2 regions of the Streptomyces sp. PTL18 genome follow, and region 2 is predicted to be linked to the other one. Evidence: riboswitches for the same ligand, from Rfam matches in the RefSeq annotation. Region 2 holds a riboswitch; the other holds the start of a gene.
The links. Region 2 has a riboswitch for thiamine pyrophosphate ahead of AC5WS8_RS29025 (purine-cytosine permease family protein). Riboswitches for the same ligand answer to the same signal wherever they lie in the genome.
Positions count from the first base shown of each region.

Region 1: linked by a shared signal. The riboswitch ahead of thiO (glycine oxidase ThiO) and the one ahead of AC5WS8_RS29025 (purine-cytosine permease family protein) in region 2 are both predicted to bind thiamine pyrophosphate.

Region 1 covers NZ_JCAJZO010000006.1:282,538-285,886, reverse strand. Annotated here, with positions in the region: gene AC5WS8_RS14500 (Rv2175c family DNA-binding protein) at 1-102, opposite strand, end outside; gene AC5WS8_RS14495 (NAD(P)/FAD-dependent oxidoreductase) at 251-1,477, opposite strand; TPP riboswitch at 1,602-1,715, shown strand; gene thiO (glycine oxidase ThiO) at 1,713-2,912, shown strand; gene thiS (sulfur carrier protein ThiS) at 2,909-3,109, shown strand; gene AC5WS8_RS14480 (thiazole synthase) at 3,113-3,349, shown strand, end outside.
Region 2 covers NZ_JCAJZO010000019.1:135,378-138,726, reverse strand. Annotated here, with positions in the region: gene thiD (bifunctional hydroxymethylpyrimidine kinase/phosphomethylpyrimidine kinase) at 1-245, opposite strand, end outside; gene AC5WS8_RS29025 (purine-cytosine permease family protein) at 242-1,660, opposite strand; TPP riboswitch at 1,652-1,746, opposite strand; gene AC5WS8_RS29020 (jacalin-like lectin) at 1,834-3,165, opposite strand.

The sequences.
Region 1 (3,349 bases), on a different contig from region 2:
CTGCCGTACGCGGGTCACCTCGACACCGAGCATTTCGGCGATGTCGGGCAGGGTGAGCCAGGCGGGGACGAGAGCATCGATCTTTGCGTCAATCTCGGTCACGGGATCAAGCGTGCCATCCGGGACCGACAGTCGGAAGCGGGGCGCCTCCGGCGGGGTTACCCGGAGCGGGTGGCCTGCCGCCGGACGGGGGGTGGCGCGGCGGGTGGGTCGTGGAGTCCGGGCCGCCGTCGAAGCCGGTCGTCGGCCCCTACGCCGTCGCCTCCTTCAGCGGACGGGACGGGTCCGACAGGAGGGCCGGGTCCATGGGGGCACCCGATTCGATCAGGCGCCGGCCTTGCGCGAGGTCCCGGGGGCGGCCCACGGCCAGCAGGGCGACCAGGCGTCCCGAGCGCAGCCAGCAGACCGTCCAGGCCGCGCCCTCGGGATCGCCGCGCCACACGGTCGTGTCGGCGGACGCGTGGTGGCCCACGTACTGGACGAACCGGCCGAACTGCTCCGACCAGAAGTACGGCACCGGGTCGTACGCCGCCGGCGTCTGCCCGACGATGTTCGCGGCGACCGTGCGCGGCCCCTGAAGGGCGTTGTCCCAGTGGTGGACGAGCAGCCGCTCCTCGTAGCGGCCCGACGGGAAGGACGCGCAGTCGCCGACCGCGTAGACGTCCGGCACGGAGGTGCGCAGATGGTCGTCGGCCTGCACCTCGCCGTGCACGCCCAGCTCGATCCCGGACCCGGCCAGCCATGCCGTGGCGGGCCGGGCCCCGATGCCCACCACCACCGCCCCGGCCGGCACCCGGGAGCCGTCGTCCAGGACCACCGCGCCCGGCTCGACGCGCTCCACGCGCGCGTGCGTGCGCAGCTCGGTCCCACTGTCCGCGTACCAGGCCGCCATCGGCGCCGCGACCGCCGCCGGCAGCGCTCCCGCGAGCGGCCGGTCCGCGGCCTCCACCACGGTCACCGCGCAGCCCGCCTCGCGGGCCGCGGTGGCGAACTCGGCACCGATCCAGCCCGCGCCCACGACCACGATGTCGTGCTGCCGGGCCAGCACCGGGCGCAGCCGCTCGGCGTCGTCCAGCGTGCGCAGCAGATGCACCCCGGGGACGCCTTCCGCACCCGGCAGCTGAACGGGCTCGGCACCGGTCGCGACGACCAGGACGTCGTACGGGACGGGTCCCCGCTCGGTGTCCAGCTCATGGTCCCCGGGCCGCAGGCCCGTCGCCTCGCGGCCCAGCTGCAGCTCGATGCCCAGCGCCTCGAAGTCGACGTCGAAGGCGGAGCCCTCGGCCTTGCCGAGCAGCACGGCCTTGGACAGCGGCGGCCTGTCGTACGGCTGGTGCGGCTCCGCGCCGACCAGTGTCACGCTGCCGGTGAAGCCCTGTTCCCGCAGGGCGACCGCGGTCTGCACCCCGGCCATGCCCGCGCCCACGACGACGACGCGCCGTGCCGTGCCGCCCCGTGCCTGCGTCTGCTCGCTCACCTGATCACCATAGACAACTGACGGATTGTCAGTCAGGGGGCGTGCTGGGTGACGTCCTGCACAGCCGTCGGGCGACCGGAGGCTGTCTTACGAGGGCGGTGCCGCGAGGGCTAGGGTTGCCACCGTAAGCACTCGCGGGAGCCCGGACGTACCGGGCTGAGAGGGCGGCTGGGACGGCCTCCGACCGTACGAACCTGATCCGGGTCATGCCGGCGAAGGGAGGGGCTGGACACCCATGTCGCGTACACCGGACGAACCGTCGGCACCGCACGCACCGCCGACCGTGCCGGACGTCCTCGTCATCGGGGGTGGGATCATCGGGCTCGTGACCGCCTGGCGGGCGGCACAGCGCGGGTTCGCCACCGCCGTGGTGGACCCGGAGCCGGGCGGCGGAGCCGCGCAGGTGGCCGCCGGAATGCTCGCCGCCGTCACCGAGCTGCACTACGGCGAGCAGACGCTGCTGGCCCTGAATCTCGCCTCCGCGCGCCGCTACCCGGACTTCGCCGCCGAGCTGACCGAGGCCACCGGCCGGGATCTCGGCTACCGCCGCTGCGGCACGCTCGCCGTCGCGCTCGACGCCGACGACCGCGCCGAGCTGCGCGAACTGCATGCGCTCCAGCAGCGCTCGGGCCTGACGTCGGAGTGGCTGAGCGGGCGCGAGTGCCGCCGCCTGGAGCCGATGCTCGCGCCGGGCGTGCGCGGGGGGCTCAGGGTCGACGGGGACCACCAGATCGACCCGCGCCGCCTGGCCGCGGCCCTGGTGACGGCCTGCGAACGTGCCGGCGTGGTCTTCCACCGGGTGTGGGCCGAGCGGCTCGCGGTCGTGCGGGGGCGGGCGGCCGGGGTCAGGACCGCCGACGGCACCGAGCTCGCGGCCGGGCAGGTCGTCCTCGCCGCGGGCAGCCTCAGCGGGCGGCTCGCCGGCGTCCCGGACGACGTGCTGCCGCCCGTGCGCCCCGTGAAGGGGCAGGTGCTGCGGCTGACCGTGCCCGAGCGGTACGCGCCGTTCCTGAGCCGTACCGTGCGGGCCGTCGTCCGCGGCGGCGCGATCTACCTGGTGCCGCGCGAGAACGGCGAACTGGTGGTGGGCGCGACCAGCGAGGAGCTGGGCTGGGACACCGCGGTCACCGCGGGCGGGGTGTACGAGCTGCTGCGGGACGCGCACGAGCTGGTGCCCGGGATCACCGAGCTGCCGCTCACCGAGACCCGGGCGGGTCTGCGGCCCGGCTCCCCGGACAACGCGCCGCTGCTCGGCCCCACGGAGCTGGACGGCCTGCTGCTGGCCACCGGGCACTACCGCAACGGCGTCCTGCTCACCCCGGTCACCGGCGACGTCATGGCGCACGTGCTCACCACCGGTGAGCTCCCTGAGGAGGCCCGCCCCTTCACGCCCCGGCGTTTCACCGCCGCCGCACTCACGGAGCAGCCCATATGAACATCTCGGTCAACGGGGAGACCCACGAGGTCGCCCCCGGTGTCGCGCTCGACGCGGTGGTGCGGAGCCTGACCGCCGCCCCCTCGGGCGTGGCCGCCGCCGTCAACGAAACCGTCGTCCCGCGCGCCCAGTGGGCGTCGACGTCCCTCTCGGAGGGTGATCGCGTCGAGGTCCTCACCGCCGTCCAAGGAGGCTGACCCATGGCTGACGATCCCTTCGTCCTCGGAGGCACGACCTACTCGTCCCGGCTGATCATGGGGACCGGTGGTGCGCCCAGCCTGGACGTGCTGGAGCGGGCGCTGACGGCGTCCGGTACGGAGCTGACGACGGTGGCGATGCGCCGCGTCGACGCCTCGGTGCACGGCTCGGTCCTGTCCGTACTCGACAAGCTGGGCATCCGGGTACTGCCGAACACCGCGGGCTGCTTCACCGCGGGC
Region 2 (3,349 bases):
AGCATGCCCGTCTTGACCGCCTGTACGCCGATGTCGTCGACGACGCTGCGGTACTGGGCGCGCACCGCCTCCACCGGCAGTTCCCAGGCACCCTGCACGCCCACCGAGTTCTGCGCGGTCACCGCGGTGATCACGCTCATCCCGTGGGCGCCGAGCGCCAGCATGGTCTTCAGGTCGGCCTGGATCCCGGCGCCACCGCCGGAGTCGGAGCCGGCGATGGTCAGAACACGGGGCGGCGCGGTCATGCGCGGCCCTCCTCTCGGGCACGCGGGCGACTGGTCTCTCGTACGCGCAGCGGTGCGTAGAGCGCGAGGGCGACCAGGAACGCCACGTAGTAGGAGATGTCGCCGCCGTGCAGCGCGTGGGCGGCCGGGCCCGTGTACAGGCCGGTGTCCATGAACGGCACCGCTGCGGCGAAGGCGCCGGCGAACGCCAGCAGCGGCGGCCATCCGGAACGAGGCCGGGCGGTCGCGGCGGCGAGGTCGACCGCGGTGCCGCGCCGCACCAGCCAGTCGACGACCACGATCGCCACGAAGCCGGGGATCCAGTAGCTGACGAACAGCAGCACGTTCTGGAAGCGGGCGGTGGTGTTCGCCGCGTGCATCCACAGCACCAGGGGGAAGCCCAGCACCACGGCGAGGGCCGCTGCCAACGGACGCGGCAGGCGAACCCCGACGGTCTGCAACGCCAGTGAGCCGCTGTAGTCGTTCATCGCGTTGCTGGCGAGCGCCGCCAGCGCCACGGCCAGCAGCCCGAAGGCACCGGCCGCGCCACCGCCCAGCACATGGTCCACGCCCGCGGCCGTCTGGTCGGTGAGCACCGAGGCGCCCCACAGCCCGAGGACCTGCACGGCCACGAAGGACACCACGAGGCCGAGCAGCGTGCACCAGAACATCCGGGCGCGTGAGGTGGCGCGCGGCAGATAGCGGCTGAAGTCGCTGGCGTACGGCGCCCAGGACAGCGACAGGCTGAGGGCGATGGTGCTGGTCAGCACGAAGGCGCCGACCCGGTCCGCGCCGTGCGCGGTGCCCGTCCAGGCGGGGTGCACGCTGCCCGCCATGCGCAGGGCGATCAGCGCGAACGCGGCCGCCAGCACGAACGTCATGACGATCTGCAGCCGGTGGATCGCCTCGTAGCCGAGGACCCCGAGGGCTCCCTGCGCCAGCATCACCACCAGCACGCCCAGCCAGAACGGCCAGCCGGCGAGCCGTGCCAGCGCGTCCCCGCCGAACAGCCCGATCAGCGCGTCCCAGGCGATCGAGGACAGCCACTGCAGCACCCCGGGCACCACCACGGCGCGTCCGAACGCCAGCCGGGCGAGCGGCAGCTGGCCGGCTCCCGTGCGGCTGCCCCAGGTGCTCAGGTAGGAGGTGGGCACGGCGCCCAGCACCGTGCCGAGGACGACGGCGGCGAGCGCGGTGGTGAAGTCCAGGCCGAGCGCGATACCGATGGTCCCGGTGAAGACGCCGGTCATGGTCAGGTTGGGGGCGAACCACACGGTGAACAGCCGGCCCGCCCCGCCGTAACGATTCGTCTCGGGGACCGGCTCGATGCCGTGCCCCTCCACCCTGAGGTCGCCGGGAGCGGTCGGCATCCGCCCGTCGAAGACGGTGCACCGGCCGCCGGTGGGCAGCCCGCCCGAGACATGCGCCGATGGCATGAAAGACATCCCTCCGCCAGTGCGAACTGGTTCAGGTTCGACGGGTGTGATCTCAGCCCGCAGAGCGGGCACCCCGTGTCCGGTACGGCGGCAAGACTAACCCGAGGACGGGAATCAGCCACACGCAAGGGCCGCTGCCGGGTCAGCGGCCCTCGGGATGTCGTGCCGGCGGGTCAGCGCCGGGTGTAGATGAAGCCGATCTTGTCGACCTCGTCGCCGGAGCGCCCGTGGAAGCCCGCGATCTGCCAGCCGGGGGGCGCCGTACGGGTCACGCAGTCGGACGTCGTGGTGCCGCCCGCCAGGCTGCGGCCCAGATTGGTCGTGAACTTCGCGAAGAAGATCCTCGTGTGACCGTCGTACGGGCCCTCGCACAACTGCGCACTCGTCACGTACTCGTCGCTGCCCAGTGCCAGCGAGGACGCCGTGCCGCCCGTGCCGCCGTGGGCGAGCGTGGTGCCGTCCGTCAGCGTCACGCCGATCCGGTCGACACGGGAGCCGCTGCGCAGCGAGATGCCGGTCGCCCGGGCGCCGGCCGGGACGCCGGTGATGTCGTTGAAGTAGTCACCGTGCGGTCCGCCGAACCGGTCGCTGAGCCGGAAGGCGGAGTTGCGCGCCCAGCGGAAGGTCGCCGTGATCGGGTCGTGGTCGGAGAGCATCTTGCCGTCGCCGGTGAGGAACTGGGCGTGCTCGTTGGTGTACGCGGTGGCGTCGAGCGAGACCGGCTTGCTGCCCCGGTAGAGGATCTTGTCGACTACCTCGCAGCTGTCGGTGACCGCGTTCTCGTCGCACAGCAGAGGGTCGCTGCCCTTGGCGGGCGGGGTGCCGCCGCGCACCAGCCGGACCCAGGCGTCGGTGAGGCCGTTCGCGGTGGCGAACTCGGCGATCGTGTCGCCGGAGCGCGTGTAGCGGGTGTTGGTGTCGCCCATGACGACGACGGCGTTGCCCGCGGAGTGGGTCCTGATGAAGTCGGTCAGCTGGTTGAGGTTGTCCGCGCGCGAGGCCAGGTCGCCGTCGTTCGTCCCCGCGTTGGTGTGGAGGTTGTAGAAGTCCACGTAGACGCCCTCGGCCAGGCGCTCCCGCATGAACGTGAAACCCTTGGGAGTGAGGCAGTCGCCCGAGTCGTACTGGCACGAGTTCCAGTGCACGCGCTCGAAGTCGTCGGTGTCGTAGGGGATCGCGGACAGCGTGTTGAGTCCGCTGCCGATGCCGGCGCCGCCGCTGGTGGGCGTGCGGTACGGGTGGGAGTCCGAGGCGTACAGGTATGAGTGGTAGTTGAAGTCCTCCTGCACATGGACGATGTCGTAGGGGCCGAGCCGCGAGCCGATGGTCGTGGTGCTCGACTGGCGCGGTGTCGGCGCGCTGGAGATGCCCTCGGGCAGGCCGGCGACGTTGTAGCTGAGCACGTTGAACGTGCCCGAGTCGGCCGCCGCCGCGCTGGGCGCGGTGGCCGTGAGACCGCCGAACGCGGCGGCAGCCGCCGCGAGGGTGGCGAGGAGTCTGCGCATGGGGACGGCTCCTGGGGGGTGACGGGGGAATGTTGCGCACATGTCAAAATACGCGGCCGAGGAGCTCCGGGGAACGCGCTTTCTGCGGTTCCGGCGAAGATTTCATCCGGCGGTCGCCGAGGTGTCGGCGACCCCGGGGGGCGGCACCTTCGGTACCGGACCGGGGCCGGGACCGGGTGCGGGA